DNA from 2 places in the Serratia sp. K1WW1 genome. Region 1 is predicted to be linked to the other one. Evidence: riboswitches for the same ligand, from Rfam matches in the RefSeq annotation. Region 1 holds a riboswitch; the other holds the start of a gene.
What was found. Region 1 has a riboswitch for manganese ahead of ACX9GU_RS13825 (sodium:calcium antiporter). Riboswitches for the same ligand answer to the same signal wherever they lie in the genome.

Region 1 (9,347 bases):
TGTTTGAAGGGCAGCTTTCCGAGCTATTGGCCTCTTTACGTCTGGGACGTCTGGATTTTTTTATTGGTGTCATAACGCAGGATATCTTGCTGCACGAGTTTGTAGAGGAACATCTGGGTACAGCCCAATTCTGTGTTTTTGCCCGTAAGGGGCATCCGTTAGGTAACAGCACTTCGCTAAGAGAGCTGCGGGGGGCAAGCTGGCACCTTCCTGTGGCAACTGCAGGTTACTTTAGCGAGATGGAACAGCTGATCTTCCCTTATGGGAGGGAGGCGAGTTGTTCGGTCATTTGGGGAGATTCGACCACCATTGCGGAACAGCTGATTCTAAACGAGGACTATTTGTCTATTGGGCCGAAGACCATGACGATGATCCCTTACCTAAGGGACAGGGTTCAAATCATCCCCGTTGAAGAAAAAATGCCGAGCGGTAGCTATAGTCTGATTTATCGACAACATCAGACATTGTCCCCTTTAGCGAAGCAGCTCGTTAAAGACATTTGTGCTGCCTATTCGGAACTGCCCTAGTACTCAAATGAAATTTTACCCTTTAAAAAGTGCTGAATTTCGCCTCCCTGCAGCTCTTGGGAGTTAGGGGGAATGCCAGTCCCCCGTCTATTCACCACATCCCCGATCGGATAGTATTTCCCCATCGAAGGAATAATCAAAAGCAGCGCTCCATGGACATCTCAGACTTAAACCAAGCCCGCAGTAACACCGTCAGTAAACTCCTCAATGCGCCAGATTTTGCGGCCCTGCTGATTGAACACGGTTGGGCGGCGTTCCCGGATCGTTTTTTAAAAGCCGTCGCTAATGCGCAAGATACCGCCACTCAGGTTTTGCTCGATGTGCTGCCCGCATTGTCTCTGGATGTGAAAACTCAGGTGGCCCAGCAAAGCAAGCAGCCATTTATTGTCCCCTGCATGATCTGGCCAGAATTGGTCTGGCGTTGGCAGCCGTGGCAGTATGCCAGCGAAGCATTGGCGTGGGAGGCGTTGGGTTCACATTATCCAACACTGGTTGAGGGGCTTGCCAGCCGACCAATGGCCTCAAGATCAGACCATGAACGTGCTGCGGACAAAGTTTACTCAGAATATTTTCTAGACCCCGTTGGCCCCATTCTTGATAAGTTGGCTGCCAACCCGGCATGGCCAGCGTGCTGGGCAAATATTGCTATCCATCATCCGGATGAAACCGTGCGTGAAAGTATGATTTTCCGGCTGGTTAATCCCTCTCAAGCCCTGTTGCAGTCACTGACCAAAGATCCTTCTCATTTAGTTAGGTGCCGGCTGGTTTCTCGCTATCATGAAGATGAAGCGTTGATGATGGAGCTGCTGGACGACGCCAATGTCTGGGTTAGAGGTGAGCTGGCGGAACGCGCCATTTCCAGCCATATATTGACCCAGCTTAGCCAATCGATGGATCTGTTTGTCCTGAGCAGGCTGGCTCATAACCGGCAGTTTTTCCTTAATCCAAATCCGAGCACAGACGCCCGGCTCGTATGGCAAAAGCTAGCGCAGCATCCCTACGTGTTTACCGAGCAGTGCTTTGCCGGTATGGCAGCACTGGAGGAAGATAACATCATAGATTGGCCAATCTTTTCTCGTTGGGTGGAACAACTCGCGGTCAGGTGTCCTCAAGTGCGTGATAAAACGCCGCCGTTCCGCACCTTTGGCTGTTCTGAATTTCCGGCTTCTGAAACCAATTTGTACGACACTGCCAGCAGCCTGTTTCAGTTTAACCGTTCGCTGGCACTCAACCCTTTGACCCCGGTAGCGATCCTCAATTTATTCAGCCAGTGCCCGTTTGAGGCGTTGAGGCAAGAGGTTGCCCAGAATCCAGCCTTGCCTGCATCCTAATTCGCCTGATGAAATCTTGGCTCTGATGCTGGCGGACAAGGATGAAAAAGTGGTGAAATTCGCCGAAGAAGCGCAAGTAGCAAGACTGCTGACAACTCCCAACAGGCTCAAAAAGTAGGGGCGCTGCAAGCTGCGCCCGCTTAGCAAATTAAGGATATAGAATGTCGAAGTTAATTTATTATGTTGCAGCATCTATGGATGGCTACATTGCCACCCAGGATCATGGGCTTGACTGGCTGACTAATTTTATTTTAGGCGATGATGCTACACCCTATGATGACTTCTACCAGAGTATTGGCGCGGTGATTATGGGAGGCAAAACCTACAGCTGGATAATGGAAAATGCCCATGGTGACTGGCCTTATAAAGAGGTTCCGGCGTTCATTTTGACAAGTCAGGATCTGGTAATACCGCAAGGCACAGGCATAAGTAAAGTTTGTGGCAATGCTAATGATATTGCCAGGCATGCAAAACTGGCGGCAAAAGGTAAGGATGTTTGGGTCGTTGGAGGGGGTAAGTCCGCTGCATTTTTCGCCGATGCTGGTGAATTGGACCAATTACATATCACAACCATTCCTGTATTTCTGGGTGAAGGGATCAAGATCCTACCCGTCAACCGTAGTGTGGTTGTGACGCCAGTGACGAGCCGGTTTTTACAAAGCGGTGCGTTAGAAAGCGTGTTAACTATAAGAAAGTAGTGCCGATTAGTCGCCGTGAAATAGAAGCCGCATCACGCGGCTTCTCTAAGGGCAACACAGATATGTCGGGGCGGGTAACCCGCTTTGCCAAGTACCGCAAGTAACTCGCTTGCTGCCAAAGTGCTGTCGATCTTTACCTCACCTGCCGCAGGATTGGTTTCGATACGGGCCTGTGGGTCAACGCTCAGTAGCGCTTTGGTGACGGATTTAGCGCAGCCACCGCAGGTCATATTGGGAACAGTGAAATGATGCATATTGATCTCCATCGGGTTGGTGTCAGATCACTATGAGGTTTGCCAGCGTGGCAAGGTCAAAGGTTTTTCTGCAAAATTTTCTCTTTCGTTACAACAGCAAATCCCTTTTCCCCGCGTTTCAGTACACCTGACGCAACACCGAACTTTTGTGCCTTATTTGCCACTGTCGTCGCTGTGGTTGGCTCGGCTAAATCAGCCAGGATCGGGCAGTCTGGGCGGTCATTACCGTGGCAGTGATCGGCCAGGAACTCGAGGGTTTGCGCCATCGCCTGCAGTTCGGCAATCTTGGCTTTTAGCCGGGCGACATGTGTAAGCGCCATTTCTTTGACGTCGGCGCTGGCGCGGTCCCGGTCGTTCCACAGCACCAGCAGCGCAGAGATCTGCTCAACAGAAAACCCAAGGTCGCGTGAACGGCGGATAAAGCGCAGGCTATGTACGTCCGAAGAACTGTAATGGCGGTAGCCCGCATCCGAGCGTATGGCCTTGGGGATCAAACCGATCGGTTCGTAGTAGCGGATCATCTTGGCTGAAACGCCGGAGGACTTGGCTGCTTGACCGATATTCATCATTGTCTCCTTCAGAGGGATAGCACTGAAACTGTGGATTAGCGTCATTGTTACTGGTGAAGCTCGCTGGTCTCCCTCACCCCAACCCTCTCCCCAAGGAGAGGGAGCTGATACGGAGCTGCGGTCAGGTATGGTGATCCATTTCTGGCTCACTATCCTGCTCCCAAGAACAGGGAACAGATATGGGAATATCTTCACGTGTAGGCCAAGTGATCTTCTGTCATTGATAGCGAGCTCGAACGGTCCCCTCTCCCTGTGGGAGAGGGTTAGGGTGAGGGGTATCACCATGGCCCGACATCGGTCATTTACTTGCAATAACGGGGATAATCTCCGCCCCGCTTTCCGCCGTCCCGCTAGAAGCCTCAACCGTCATCGGAGCCTGGAAGCGCTTAAGCCGCAGCGCGTTGCCGAGTACAAAGACGCTGGAGAGCGCCATCGCCGCCGCCGCGAAGATCGGCGAAAGCAAAGTACCGTTCAACGGATAAAGCGCGCCCGCCGCCACCGGGATCAGCACCGCGTTGTAGGCAAAAGCCCAGAACAGGTTCTGTTTGATGTTGCGGATCGTCGCCTGGCTAAGCGCGATAGCGTTCGGCACTCCGCGCAGGTCGCCAGACATCAGCACCACATCGGCCGCCTCGATAGCCACATCCGTACCGGTACCGATAGCCAGCCCAACGTCCGCTTCCGCCAACGCCGGCGCGTCGTTGATGCCGTCCCCCACAAAGGCCACTCGCGCTCCATTGACCCGGAACTTTTTCAGCGCTGCAACCTTGCCGTCGGGCAACACCTCTGCCGCAACTTCATCAATACCCAGCTGTTTGGCGATCGCCGCCGCCGTTGCCGCATTATCTCCGGTAATCATCGCCACTTTGAGGCCCAACGCGTGCAGCGCCTTAATAGCCTCTGGCGTGGTTTCCTTGATCGGATCGGCAACCGCAATCACCGCCGCCAAGCGACCATCGATAGCGGCATAGAGCGGGCTCTTACCCTGTTCACCCAGGCGCTGGGCGGCAGATTTGAAGCTCGCTACATCAAGACCAAGCTGCGTCATGAACCGATCTGCACCAACTGAAACCACCCTGCCATCTACCTTGGCCGTTACGCCAAAGCCCGGCACGGAGTCGAAGCCTTCAACGGGGGCCAGCGTGATGCCTTGCTGTTTGGCGGCCAGCACAATCGCTTCGGCGATCGGGTGCTCAGAGCGGGTTTCGACCGCCGCAACCAGAGCCAGCACTTCGCTGTACTCAAAACCCTTGGCGGGAACCAGATCGGTGAGTTCTGGGCGTCCTTTGGTCAAGGTGCCGGTCTTGTCGAGGGCGATAACGCTCACGTCACGCAGCGCCTGCAAGGCTTCCCCTTTACGGAACAACACGCCAAGTTCAGCAGCACGCCCGGTACCGACCATAATTGACGTCGGCGTGGCCAGCCCCATGGCACATGGGCAAGCGATAATCAGCACCGCAACCGCATTCACCAACGCAAAGGTCAGCGCCGGTTCCGGGCCAAAGATCAGCCAAACCAGGAAGGTCAGCACGGCGGCGGCCATCACTGCCGGTACGAACCACATGGTCACCTTATCGACCAGCGCCTGGATCGGCAGCTTGGAGCCCTGCGCTTCCTCAACCAGACGGATGATTTGCGCCAGCACCGTATTGGCCCCGACCTTGGTGACGCGGAAGCTGAAAGCACCGGTCTTGTTGATGGTGCCACCCACAACGGCAGCGCCTACGCCCTTCGATACGGGCAACGGTTCGCCGGTGATCATGCTCTCATCCACATAAGATGCCCCCTCAACGACCTCGCCATCGACTGGGATCTTCTCCCCTGGACGCACGAACACCACGTCACCGGTGGTCACCTGATCGAGCGGGATCTCAACGGTATCGCCGTTACGTTCAACGCGCGCCGTCTTGGCCTGAAGCCCGACCAGCCGTTTGATGGCCTGCGACGTTCGCCCCTTGGCACGAGCCTCCAACGTGCGCCCAAGCAGGATCAAGGTCACGATGACCGCGGCGGCTTCGAAGTAGACGTTAGCGGTTCCCTGCGGCAGCACCTCGGGAATGAAAGTCGCCACCACCGAATAGCCGTAGGCCGCTGCCGTACCTACCGACACCAGTGAGTTCATATCGGGAGCCCCGCGCAACAACGCCGGGATACCTTTGCGGAAAAAGCGCAGGCCCGGGCCGAACAGCACCAGGGTGGCGAGTACAAACTGTATATACCAGCTCGCCTGTTCACCCAAAACGCCCTGCACCCAATGGTGCATCGGGGGAATAAGGTGTGAGCCCATCTCAAGGATAAAGACCGGCAAAGTGAGAATGCCCGCAATCAGCAAAGAGCGGCGTAAGCCGCGCGCTTCATTCTCGCGGCGTTCGGTATCCTGATCGTTTACATTCGCCGTTTCGGCAGACAACCGACGGGCCTTGTAACCCGCCTGCACAACCGCCGCTTCAAGATCAGCGGTGGAGACAACCCCGGCGAGGTGCCGTACCCGCGCACGCTCGGTCGCCAGGTTGACGCTGGCTGAGAGGACGCCTGGAAGTTGTGTTAGCGCTTTTTCAACCCGGCCGACGCAGGATGCGCAGGTCATCTCTTCGATCGCCAGCTCGGTAGTCTCTTCACGGACGGCGTAGCCGGCGCTCTCGATGGCACTAACGGCCGCTTGTGGATCGGCCACGCCGCTAAAGGTGACATCTGCCCGCTCGGTGGCAAGATTGACCGTGGCCGTTTGCACGCCGGGAACGGCTTTTAGTGCGCGTTCGACACGGCCAACGCACGATGCACAGGTCATTCCTTCGACCGGCAGGCTCAGACGAGCCGCTTGATTGGAACCTGATGGGACGGAAGCGGAAGCCATGGTTCTACTCCTGGGAAGTATCGGTAACAAAAGCTTAAACCTTCCCACCAGGGGAAGGTCAAGGCCTGTTAGCAATCAGTTCTGTGGGGGAGTGAGTAGGGTTATCGCTTTGACCTACATCGGATTGCAGGGACGGTAATTATTTAGCCGCTAAATGAGATTGAGGCGATAATATAAGCGAAATAGAAAGCCCCATTAATAAATAACATCCACACTTTCAGCTTTTTGTTTCTGGCATTGATCCATAGCCAATATGCCGATGAAAGCGTAATAAACACCCCAATCAACACTTCATGCCGGGGTTGCCATGGCGTCAATAATATCCCGATGGCGGGTAATATGGTGCCTTGGAAAACCATTGCGCCGGTAATATTGCCTAATGCCAGAGTATCCTTCCCTTTGCGTATCCATAGAATGCTGTTCACCTTCTCTGGCAATTCGGTAGCGATAGGAATGATAATCAATGACAGCAGCAACACCGAGATGCCAAGCTTTTCCGATACTGCGGCCACACCGTCTATAAAACCTAAAGCCCCCGCCACCAATACGCCCAAACCCATTATGGTTTGCAGGATGATGGTAAATAGCGTGGTGGGCAACCCCACTCGGGATAAGAACATGACGTTATCTGCCGCGGTTCCATTGCCTTCAGCCACTAATTTTTTCGACGCGTGTAAGGTTTTTACAATATAGGTGACATAAAGCAAGACTAACAAAACGCTGACGCCCATTCTGGCGATCTTCATCTCCACAGGAATGAACAAGGCGATTGCGGCTAACACAAAAGCCAGCAGGAAGTAATGCGTATCCCGTATAAACCCGGTGGGCTCTGGGGTGATAGACCCGTTAATGCCCCGCCGTCTTACCACGGCCAGCGCCATCAAAAAGATCGACAGCGTAGACAGCATCAGCGGCGCGCCCAATATCGCCCCCACGCCAATCTCTTCGTTAACATTAGCCGCCGACGTGCCGGCAACCAGAGCCAAAATGGGTACCATGGTTTCCGGTAAGGCGGTGCCAATAGCGGCAAAAAGCGAACCGGTTACCCCTTCAGAGATCTTCAACCTTTCGCCAAGGTGTTCCAGGGCATTGGTGAAAATTTCAGAGGCAATCAATATGATGATTAAGGATATCGCGAGCTGGAAAAATGACAGCGTCATCCTTTAGCCCTCAATTCGTAAGGCTTTTGGGCAGTTTTTTGGCCGAGGCTATGTGAAATTAAAGCAGAAAAAAGGGTCATTATGGAAATACCGACTGGACGTTGCAAACCATGGTGTAATATTCCTCGTCCAATCCAAAAGAAATATTACCCCTATGGTCTCGCCAATCTGATCGACGGATGTGCCACAGCAACTTGCTGAGTATGTTGACACATCCTCCTTCATGATGAAGGAAGGCTACTCCCCAAATGAGTGGGGCAAGCTTAGTCGAACTGTCATGGCGCTGTCAAAGTCAATTACTCTGCCTGTCTTTCACCAGGCGCAGCGTTTGATAAATCATCATCAACCGCTGGACTAATTCTGTGTGGTTATTGGAGCGAATACGCTCGGGTAACTCGTTTAACCATGCAGACAACTGCACCAGGCCATGACCATTTAGCGCCTCGGCCAACATTTCCACCCGTTCAATTCCACGCCCCCCTTGATGCCGGATCCCCTGCTGTAACCACTGAGCCAGCAACGTTTCGGTGTCTGCCAACGCTTGCTGCATACCTGAACGCTGTTGCAGATCGGCCTGGCGCTCCATCGGGAAAGGTTCAGCCTCATCGGCACACAGCGAGAATATCTGGGTGTCACTGGCTACGGCCAACGGCTCGATAAACAGCTTGCCTGACTCGATCTTCACCCTGCCTGAAATCAACCGTGGCGGGGTTGCTGGCGTGAGCATTGCCCTGGCCAATACCTCGATAGCCTGAGGGGCGGCACTATCGTAATCTAGTGACACTGTCACAAAATTATCATCACGATCCTCTCCGCTTAAGATATCAATCTGCAAGCACTGTAATGCCGGGTCCCAGCACCAGTCGAGCACTTCGCTAACCGGTAAGATATGCAACTGTTCGATCGGCTGTCTGGGGCGTACAAAGTCCGGCAATGCCAGCTGGAGATGACGTTTCAACGCTGCCGCATCAGGCTGCCTGAGCGGTTCCCCCAACAGCTCCCACGCACGGGCAGAGAGCGGCAACACGCTGGTATATTGCTTACCGCTGGCAATGTCTAACGCCCCGTTTGCCCGGCGCTTGGCGGCATTGGTGATCACCTGGCAGGCCGCCAGTTTTTTTACCGGGTGGCCGGCAATCCTGCGGCTGCCTATCGGCGTCGCCACGTCTTGTGGATCGCTATTTTTAGGCCACTGACGTTCAATGACCATCAGCGCTTGGGAGTCCGGGTCGGTGTAGATCAGATCCACCCCTTCCTGCTGCTCGTCGGCCCAATAACGCGCGCCGAGTGATACCAGTTTCAGATGTTCCAGTTGGATCTCACCTTTGACGCCCAGGCCAAGAATTTCAGCCGCAGGAAGGCGTGGTAAGTTCTGCTGCTGCGCCTGTTGATCCATGCACCTGGCCGCGACTAACCGGGCCGAAAGCCCGCTGATGCGCTGCAAAAATTCGACCGGATGATAGCGGCTTGAACGATTATGCTGATCGGCCATCTCTTGCTGAATATCCGCCAGGCTTTCGCTAACCCAGCGCCACTGAAGCTGCTGGGCATGGCGACTCACTTCCGCCATCAGCGGTTTGATGGCCGTCTCTGGCTGGCTGCTGCCGTCCGACCACAGTTTGAGCAGCAATTTATCCAATGACGTTTGTAATAGCACCGCTTCTGACTGGTCGAATAAGGCGTTTGCCTGCGCCTGTTCACCGTCGGGCAAACGGATTTGCAGCGTTAACTGCTCAAAGTCTGGCTGGCTGATCTCGGCCTGTTCAAAACCCCAGACCGCCATCACAATATGTTCGCAAATCGTCTCTTGAATACAGTCACAGCGTGCATGGGCCAGGCTGTTGCGGGAGAAAAATCGCACGTCACACATCGGTAAACGCGCAGAAGGAGTCGCTTGCGCCCCGCTGCCTTTGCTCAATTGCACCACTATGCTGCCCTGGATCAGCTTTTTAGC
Region 2 (9,347 bases), 630 kb from region 1:
TCAATTCGACCGTGCCAAAGAAGGGTACGTCAACTTAATGCCGGTGCAACACAAGCGTTCTAAACAGCCGGGTGACAGTGCCGAGATGATGCAGGCCCGCCGCGCATTTCTTGACGGCGGCTACTACCAGCCGTTGCAACAGCGGGTGGCCGAGCTGTTAGCCAGCTCCTTGCCTATTGAGCCGCAGACACTGCTGGATATTGGCTGTGGTGAAGGCTATTACACGGCCGCCGTGGCGGCACGCTTGTCTCAGGAACGGACCGTAATGGTGTATGGCCTGGATGTTGCCAAGGTGGCTATCCGCTCGGCGGCCAAACGCTACCCGGCGGTCTCTTTCTGTGTGGCTTCCAGCCATCGCCTGCCGTTTGCTGACGCGTCGCTCGATGCTGTGTTACGTATCTATGCCCCCTGTAAAGCCGAGGAATTGGCGCGGGTAGTCAAGCCGGGTGGGGTGGTTGTGACAGTGTCACCGGGGCCTCGGCACCTTTATCAGCTAAAACAGCAGGTTTATCAGGAGGTTCAATTGCATGCGGAGCATGATGAGCAGCTTGAGGGCTTTAGCTGTGAATTGGCCGAGCCATTGGCGTATCCGATGGCGCTGCCGGGTGAGCAGGCTGCCAATCTGTTGCAGATGACGCCGTTTGCCTGGCGCGCTTCACCGGAGGTGCAGCAAGGTTTGCTCGACATGGCCACCTTTGCCTGCGAGACGGATTTCGCCATCCGCTTGTACCGCCGGGGCTGAGTGGCATCAATGTTAACCTTCCCCTCACCCCAACCCTCTCCCACAGGGAGAGGGAGCTGATAGCCCCTGCTTTTTTGGAGGTAAAGAGATCACCTGAGCAACTCGAACACCCATCTTATCCAAGGTGAGGGAGCTGCCTGGAGTAGGTAATTGGCCCGTGTAGCTTCGGAAAGTAGGGAGTAAAAGCAAGAAAGTTAAGGTATTACGCCGAAAGATCAACGAACTCGATCGGCTCTTTGGGGAGAGGTAATTGGCCCGTGTAGCTTCGGAAACTAGGGTGTAAAAGCAAGAAAGTTGGGATATTACGCAGAAAGATCAACGAACTCGATCGGTTCCCTCTCCTTGGGGAGAGGGTTAGGGTGAGGGAGTCTTCTTCGCAGCCAAGGATTAAGCCAGGTAGCCCAAGTGTTCCAGCAGGATATTAAAGCCAATCCCGATCAGCACCACGCCGCCAAGAATTTCTGCGCGCTTGCCCAGCAGCGGGCCGATAAACCGGCCAACCATCATCCCCAGCGTCGCCATGATCATGGTTGCCATACCTATCGCCATCGCGGTATGCAGGATATTAACCTGCAGGAATGCCAGGCCCACACCGATGGCCATCGCATCCAGACTGGTGGCAATGGCCGTAGCGACCAGCACCCAGAAGCCATGACGATTGACTTTCTCTTCTTCCGGCTTGTTTTTCACCCCTTCAACGATCATGCGTGCGCCAAGGATAAACAGCAGGCTAAAGGCGACCCAGTGGTCCCACTCCATGATGTATTGGCTGGCAAACAGCCCGATACCCCAGCCGATAAGCGGGGTAATGGCTTCAATGATGCCAAAGATCAGACCGGTACGGATAGCTTCGCGAAAACGCGGTTGATGCAGAGTGGCACCTTTGCCGATCGACGCGGCAAACGCGTCCATAGACATGCCAAAAGCCAGGATAAGAGTTGCGGAAAGGTTCATTGAAATAGTCTCGGCCGGGTGGCTCCATATACACGTAACCCACCCCCAACCATACGACGGAGTTACGTGCCTATGGTCTCGCCAACCTACCTGGCTGCCCGCACCACGTTTCGCTGACGAAACGAGTATGTTGATACGGGCGTTTCTGGTTATGACTCCCCAGAAACCGGCTACTCCCCAATGACGGCGCAACCATACCATAATATTTTTGCTGCGGACAACGTTTAATTTCACCGGGGTATTGGGTGAAATTGAGACTTATTTTCATTAGCGTGTTTGTTGAGGGAAGTAATGGCGATAGTTGCATCAATGGTGTGGAAATAATAAGCAGAAAAAACACCAGCCATGCTGATTAATTACCCAAACAAAGCACTGTTAATTAATCAGTATGGGGAGGGTGGTTTTTAACTCATTTATTTTCAAGGAAAAAATGATAGATTTTTTCCAGGTCATCCAAGTGCGTCACCTGGATTAATAACCGGCGCTGTTCTAAGTCGATAACCAGAATGCCGTCTTCGGATAAATTCATGGCTTTGATGCGTCGATAGTCAATAAACGCATTTGCATAGAAGAAGCCCGTAGTTTTAAACAACATTTTGGGCTTGCGGATATAGGAGATATATACCGCCATCAACGCCAGGGAAATTAGCAGGTAGGTAGTTATCGGCGCTCCCTGCTCGACCAGGTTGCGGTAGATCAGGATGGCGATCAGACCGACGAAGATCAGGCAGTCCAGGCGGTTACCCCGCTTGAGCTGCACCTTTAACAGCGTTTTTCCTTTCAGCAGGTTCATGCCGAACTCGTCATACAGCGCATACGCCAGCATCAGCAGAATAAAAATCAGTATTACGCCATCGGTCAGCGACATCTCACCACTCCATAAATAAAAAAACCGGGGGTTGCCCCCCGGCCATCAATTGCTATTACAGACCTAACAGACCAATCCAGTAACCGAAGATACCGATGGCGAAGAAGCCGATAATGATCCACAGCGCGTTGACCTTCTTGCGCAGTAGCCACATACAGCCGAAGGTCAGCAGTAGCGGTACCAAGCCAGGCATCAACTGGTCAAGGATGGTTTGTACCGTGGTGACGTGGGTTTGCCCGGTCTGGTCGGTAATTTTTGACACCACCAGCGGGATATTCACGTGCGTCCACTTGTTAACCAGGGCCCCCATGACAAACAGGCCGAGGATGGACGCCCCTTCCGTCAGTTTTTGCAGGAAACCACCGCCCATATCGCTAACGATATCGACCCCTTTTTGATAACCGTAGGCGACACCGTAGTAACGAACCAACAGGCGTACCAGGTTAAACATCACGAAGAACAACAGCGGGCCGAGCAGGCTGCCACTCATGGCAATACCGGCACCCAATGCGGCAAATACCGGGCGAACGGTACCCCAGAATATCGGGTCACCGACGCCGGCCAGTGGCCCCATCAAACCTACTTTGATGCCGTTGATGGCCGCATCGTCGATCGGTGCGCCGTTGGCACGCTGTTCTTCCATCGCCATGGTAACGCCAAGTATTGGCGCTGCGACGAACGGTTGCGTATTGAAGAACTCAAGATGGCGTTTGATTGCCTGCTTGCGTTCGTCGTTGTTGTCCGGATACAGGCGACGGATCACCGGTACCATGGAGAAACAAAAACCTAGCGCCTGCATACGTTCGAAGTTCCATGAACCCTGGAACAGGTTGGAGCGTACGAATACGCCTCGAATATCGGCAGGTGTCAGTTTCTTTTGAGTCGTTGTATCAACCATTTCTTTCACCTATTCCTAGTCCAATTCGTTATCGAGGTCGTTGGCACCGGCAGGGTTGGCCTGAACCACCTGAGACTTGTTGTATTTAGGGCTGAGCTGGATGTAGAGCACCGCCATCACCACACCGATCACACCGAGTGCGACCAGGTTAAAGTTGGTGAAGGCTGCGGTAACGAAGCCCAGGTAGAAGAATGGCATCAGATAACCGGCACGCATCATGTTGATGACCATCGCGTAACCGACTACCACGATCATGCCACCGGCGATGTTTAGACCGCCTGTGACCACTTCCGGAATTGAGTTAAGCAGGGCATGGACGCCAGCTGTGCCGACAGAGACCGCCACGATCACCGCAGGAATAGCGACACGCATTGCCTGAACCAACAGGGCCGCGATGTGGATCACGGTAATACCGTTCAGGTTACCCCGTTCTGCCGCTTTGTCCGCCGCATGCTGGAAGGCCACGGTGATGGTACGTACGATAATGGTCAGTACCTGGCCTGCTGCTGCCAGTGGGATCGCCAGGGCAATACCGGCACCGATGTTTTGCCCACCGGCGATAACCAGAATGGTGGAAATAATCGACGCTAACGCCGCATCGGGTGCAACCGCAGCCCCGATGTTCATCCAACCCAGTGCGATCATTTCCAGCGTACCGCCGATGATGATACCGGTTTTGATGTCACCGAGAACGAAGCCAATCAGCGTACAGGCCACTAACGGGCGGTGGAATTGAAACTCATCCAGGACGGAACCCATCCCGGCGATACAGGCAACGATAAATATCAGTACAATCTGAAGAGTGGTGATCTCCATTGCACTTCTCCTATATGACCAAACAGCTCTGAGTAAAAAATTAACGACGTTGTCGTTAATTGAGTTTGTTAATCAGGTCCATCATTTTTAGCTGACTGTCGGAAGAGACCTTACGGACTTCAAGTTCAATCCCGCGTTCGTTTAACTTCTTAAACGCCTCGATGTCTTTCTCATCGACGGACACCGCGTTATTCACCTGGGTTTTGCCCTGGCGGAACGCCATACCACCGATATTCACCGATGTGATATTCACCCCTTCCTCAACCAGACGCCAAACGTCGGTTGGGTTGGTGAACAGCAGCATCACGCGCTCACCCGCATATTTCGGGTTGTTCCAGACGCGGATCGCCTTTGCCACGTCAACAACGTGAGCGGTAACGCCTGGGGGAGCAACCTGAGTCAGCAAGGTTTTACGGACGTGGTCGGCGGCCACTTCATCACTGACTACGATGATGCGGCTGACGTTGGTCTCTTTGGTCCAGCGGGTAGCAACCTGGCCGTGGATCAGACGATCGTCAATACGCGCCAGGCAGATTTTCATATGGTCATTGGGGCCGAGAGGCGCTTGGGGCGCAGCGGCTTTTGGAGCAGGGGCACTTTGTGGCGCGACGGGCTTAACACTCTCTTCCACCGGTTTCTTCAGCGCTTTCACGCCTTCACGGCCGGTTTCCAACGCCAGCGCGACCAGTTCGTCAAAGCTTGGGTTGTCATCACGGGCCATGAATGTTTCCACCAGCATGGGAATGTTAACCCCGGTGATAACCTCATAGTGTGGTTTGTCTACTGCGATACGGCTGGCCGCGTTAAACGGGCTGCCGCCCCAGGTATCAACCAGAAACAGGACGCCATCGCTGGTATCGAGCTCACTGATTTTCCCATTGTATTTCTCAATTAACGTTTCAGCATTCTCACCGGGAACGAAATCTATGTAGGCGACGTTGGCTTGCTCACCCAATAGCATTTCTGCTGTTTTCAGCAGTTGTTCCGCTGCAGTCCCGTGTGTGCCGATGATAATAGCTATTGCCACTCGCTACCTCCTCGTTGAACTTAAGGCACGGATCGTGTCTTGACTCATCACCATCCTGGCAGTCACTTCCGCGGTTCAGATACGTTGGTTCAAATACATTATGGTAGAAAAAAAGAAACTCACACTTAACATTTATCACGCAGTTTCAAAAACCTGTGGCCGTTAATTCCCGTTAACGCCATTTATTTTAGTGCGTGAAAAAATAAATTTTGTGACATTGCTCTGCTATTAGTGGATCGATTAAGCCGAATAGTTAGTTTGCGGAATTAAACAGCAAAGCTGTTACAAAATGAGACGCAAACTGAACAAAGCCACTTTTCTGGCGAAAAATTTCCTGTTAGAGTGCATTCTTCTTTCATAACCAAGGAGTGAAGGGCCTCAGCCCTCCCTATGGACTGTCACCGAAGTTACTGTTTTAAAAGGTTTCACCCGCCACCTGTTGGCGCCACAACGTTCGCTCGGCCTTATGGCTGCTTCCTGTTAGTGTCATCCTGTTTTCTCTCTTTCATCGCCAACGCCACGTCTGCGTTTGCCTCCCTACGTCTGAGCACAGCTCTGCCAACCTGTCTTTCTTCTGGAGTCTGATATGGAAATATTAATGGACCCCTCGATTTGGGCCGGGTTATTGACCCTGGTGGTCTTGGAAATCGTGCTGGGTATCGACAACCTGGTATTCATCGCCATTCTTGCCGACAAACTACCGCCCAGGCAGCGTGATAAAGCGCGCATTATCGGCCTTTCATTAGCCTTGGTGATGCGTCTTGGGTTGCTGTCGGTGATTTCGTGGATGGTGACGCTGACCAAACCGCTGTTCAGCGTGGGGGAGTTCGCTTTCTCTGGCCGCGACCTGATCCTGCTGTTTGGTGGGGTATTCCTGTTGTTCAAAGCCACGATGGAGTTGCATGAACGGCTGGAGGGCAGCACTCATCAGGAAGGTGCCAACCGTGGCTACGCCAAATTCTGGGCGGTGGTGGTGCAGATTGTCATCCTTGATGCGGTGTTCTCGCTCGACGCGGTGATCACGGCGGTGGGGATGGTCAACGATCTGCCGGTCATGATGGCAGCGGTAGTGATTGCGATGGCGGTGATGTTGCTGGCCTCGAAACCTTTGACCAACTTCGTGAACGCCCATCCGACCATCGTGGTGCTCTGTTTGAGCTTCCTGCTGATGATCGGCCTGAGCCTGATTGCTGAAGGCCTTGGCGTGCACATTCCGAAAGGCTATCTGTATGCGGCGATTGGCTTCTCGATCCTGATCGAGATGTTTAACCAGATTGCACGGCGCAACTTCATCAAGCACGAGTCTCGTCGCCCGATGCGCGAACGCACGGCTGAAGCGATTATGCGCCTGATGGGGCAACAGCGTACCCAGCAGCAGGTGGATGAAGACAGCCTGCATAAGGTGAAAGAAACCTTTGCGCAGGAGGAACGCTATATGATCAGCGGCGTGCTGACGTTGGCCTCCCGTACCTTGCGCAGCGTAATGACGCCGCGCACCGAGATTTCGTGGGTAGATTGCGAACGCTCCCGCGACGAGGTGCGCGAACAGTTGCTGGATACCCCGCACAGCCTGTTCCCGGTTTGCCGCTATGAGCTGGATGAGTTTATCGGCGTGGTGCGTGCCAAGGATCTGCTGGTCGCGTTGGATCAGGGCGTGGATATCGCCGAGTTTGCCGCTCGTACTCCACCGATCGTGGTGCCGGAAACCATGGATGTGATCAAGCTGTTGGCGGTATTGCGCCGGGCCAAGGGCCGCCTGGTGATGGTGACCAATGAGTTTGGCGTGGTGCAGGGGCTGGTCACGCCGTTAGACGTGCTGGAAGCGATTGCCGGTGAGTTCCCGGACGAAGACGAAACGCCGGATATTATCGAGGATGGCGACCGCTGGCTGGTGAAAGGCGGGGCGGATCTCCACTCGTTGGAGCAGGCGTTGGACTGTGACGATCTGGTTAGCCCCACCGAGGATTACGCCTCGCTGGCGGGCTTCCTGCTCTCATATTCTGGCCAGATGCCAACGGTGGGAGACGTGGTCGAACTTCACGACCTGCGCTTTGAAATCCTTGAAATCTCGGATTATCGCATCGAGCTGGTCAGTATCACCAAGGTGAAGCCGCTGCACGAACAAGACGAGTAAGTAGTCGTCCCCTCACCCCAACCCTCTCCCACAGGGAGAGGGAGTTGATAGCCCCAGCTCTGTTGGGAGAGAGGAGATCATCTCAGCAACTTCGGTCATTCCATCATCCAAAGTGAGTTAGCCAAAGCCCATGCTGAATACTGTACTTTCAGGCTAACTCGATCAGCTCTGTTGGGACAAAGGGGATAATCTCAGCAACCTCGGTCATCCTGTCATCCAAAGTGAGTCAGCTAAAGCTCATGCTGAATACTGTACTTTCAGGCTAACTCGATCAGCTCTGTTGGGACAAAGGGGATAATCTCAGCAACCTCGGTCATCCTGTCATCCAAAGTGAGTCAGCCAAAACTCATGCTGAATACCGTATTTCCAGATTAACTCGATCGGTTCCCTCTCCCTGTGGGAGAGGGTTAGGGTGAGGGGTACTAATTATCTCGCTTTTCTTTTGTTTGTGACTGTTGATGCAGCACGCGTTGGCGGGTTTCATACTGTTGCAGCCACAGTGGAAACACGTTGATCGGCATCGGCTTGGCAAAATAATACCCCTGTAAGGCATTTACCCCCTGCGAGCGTAAATACTCTGCCTGCTCCTCTGTCTCAACCCCTTCGGCTACCAGTTTTAATTTCAGGCGCTGTGCCAACGTAATAATGGTGTCTGTCACGGTGGCATTGACCGCGTCGGTGCCAATGGCTGCGGTAAAGCCACGATCGATCTTCAACACGTCCGGGCTGAGCTTTTTCAGGTAACTGAGCGAGCTGTGACCGGTGCCGAAGTCGTCTATCGCCAGCATGATGCCCATCTCTTTGAGCGTTTTAATCTGCTCATACTGAATTTCTGACAGGGCGGTTCGCTCCGTCAGTTCCAGCATCAATGAAGGCATCGGATGGGCAGGCAGCCAGATGCGGCGGATGTCATCGATAATGCTGACGGTATTGAAATGCTCTGCTGCGACGTTGATGCTGATATAGAAAGAGGGGCGAGGGGGAAACAGGTTGAGGTTTTCCACCACAGTGGTCATCAGATAACGCGTCAGGGGAATGATCAGTGCGTGTTGTTCGGCCAGCGGGATAAACACGTCTGGCGAAATCCAGCCTTGCCGCTTGTTCTTCCAGCGCATCAAGGTTTCAACGCCGACACAGCGCCCATTATCGCTGTTGATAATCGGCTGACAGTAGACACGAAATTCGCGATGCGTAATGGCGTGGCCAATATGGTAAGACAGGCTCATGCGGTTGGCGGTGATCAGATAGACCACGTAGGCCGCCAGCAGGCTCAGCATCAGCGCCAGAGGAATATGGCGGGGTAACGCGGCCAACGCCAGAGTGCGGGCATTGGGGCCAAATAGCGAGATGGAGAAAGGATATTTGGCGGATTTGGCGGTGTATTGCAGACCTTCGGCTTTGACATCGCTCAAGGTGATTTCCCGTTGGCCATACTCCAGGCTGTAATCACCCACGTTCAGAGCTACCCGGTGTGCATAAGGCTCTTGGGGTTCCAGCAGGAAATTGGACAGCAGATCGATATTGAAAACGTGCAGGACACCACTGTCGCTTTTGGTGGGCAATGGCGTCCACAGCACCAGCGTAGGCGTTCCTTTGGCTACCGTGATGGAAGGGCGAAGTGCCAGCTGCATGCCGCCTTTGTTCATGGTCGGGAAAATGGTGGTAAACACATAGTGGCGTTGGCCAAACAGGCTGGAGCAATAAATCGTTCCGTCCTGAACCAACAGCAACGAGCGCAGCGCCTGATTCTGTGCGGCACGAAAGCGTAGCGTCGGCATCACCGAATCACAGGGTTGCCCGACCAGCGACATGGTACGGAGCGCCTGTTGCTGTGCAGGTAGCAGTAATTCATTCAGTTTGGTGATCACCCGGCTGGCCAGGACGCGCTGGTTTTGTTCGGTATTACGG

Region 2: another riboswitch for manganese. It lies ahead of mntP (manganese efflux pump MntP); the one in region 1 lies ahead of ACX9GU_RS13825 (sodium:calcium antiporter).

What each region holds. Positions count from the first base shown of each region.
Region 1 covers NZ_CM147697.1:3,053,496-3,062,842, reverse strand. The annotation lists gene ACX9GU_RS13855 (LysR substrate-binding domain-containing protein) at 1-527, shown strand, start outside; gene ACX9GU_RS13850 (hypothetical protein) at 680-1,858, shown strand; gene ACX9GU_RS13845 (dihydrofolate reductase family protein) at 2,020-2,556, shown strand; gene ACX9GU_RS13840 (heavy-metal-associated domain-containing protein) at 2,589-2,810, opposite strand; gene cueR (Cu(I)-responsive transcriptional regulator) at 2,867-3,376, opposite strand; gene ACX9GU_RS13830 (heavy metal translocating P-type ATPase) at 3,678-6,233, opposite strand; gene ACX9GU_RS13825 (sodium:calcium antiporter) at 6,377-7,393, opposite strand; yybP-ykoY riboswitch at 7,556-7,652, opposite strand; gene ACX9GU_RS13820 (SWIM zinc finger family protein) at 7,686-9,347, opposite strand, start outside.
Region 2 covers NZ_CM147697.1:2,423,856-2,433,202, forward strand. The annotation lists gene rlmA (23S rRNA (guanine(745)-N(1))-methyltransferase) at 1-742, shown strand, start outside; gene mntP (manganese efflux pump MntP) at 1,130-1,696, opposite strand; yybP-ykoY riboswitch at 1,707-1,887, opposite strand; gene ACX9GU_RS10960 (DUF986 family protein) at 2,106-2,564, opposite strand; gene ACX9GU_RS10965 (PTS mannose transporter subunit IID) at 2,620-3,462, opposite strand; gene ACX9GU_RS10970 (PTS mannose/fructose/sorbose transporter subunit IIC) at 3,478-4,278, opposite strand; gene manX (PTS mannose transporter subunit IIAB) at 4,334-5,305, opposite strand; gene ACX9GU_RS10980 (TerC family protein) at 5,892-7,439, shown strand; gene ACX9GU_RS10985 (EAL domain-containing protein) at 7,862-9,347, opposite strand, start outside.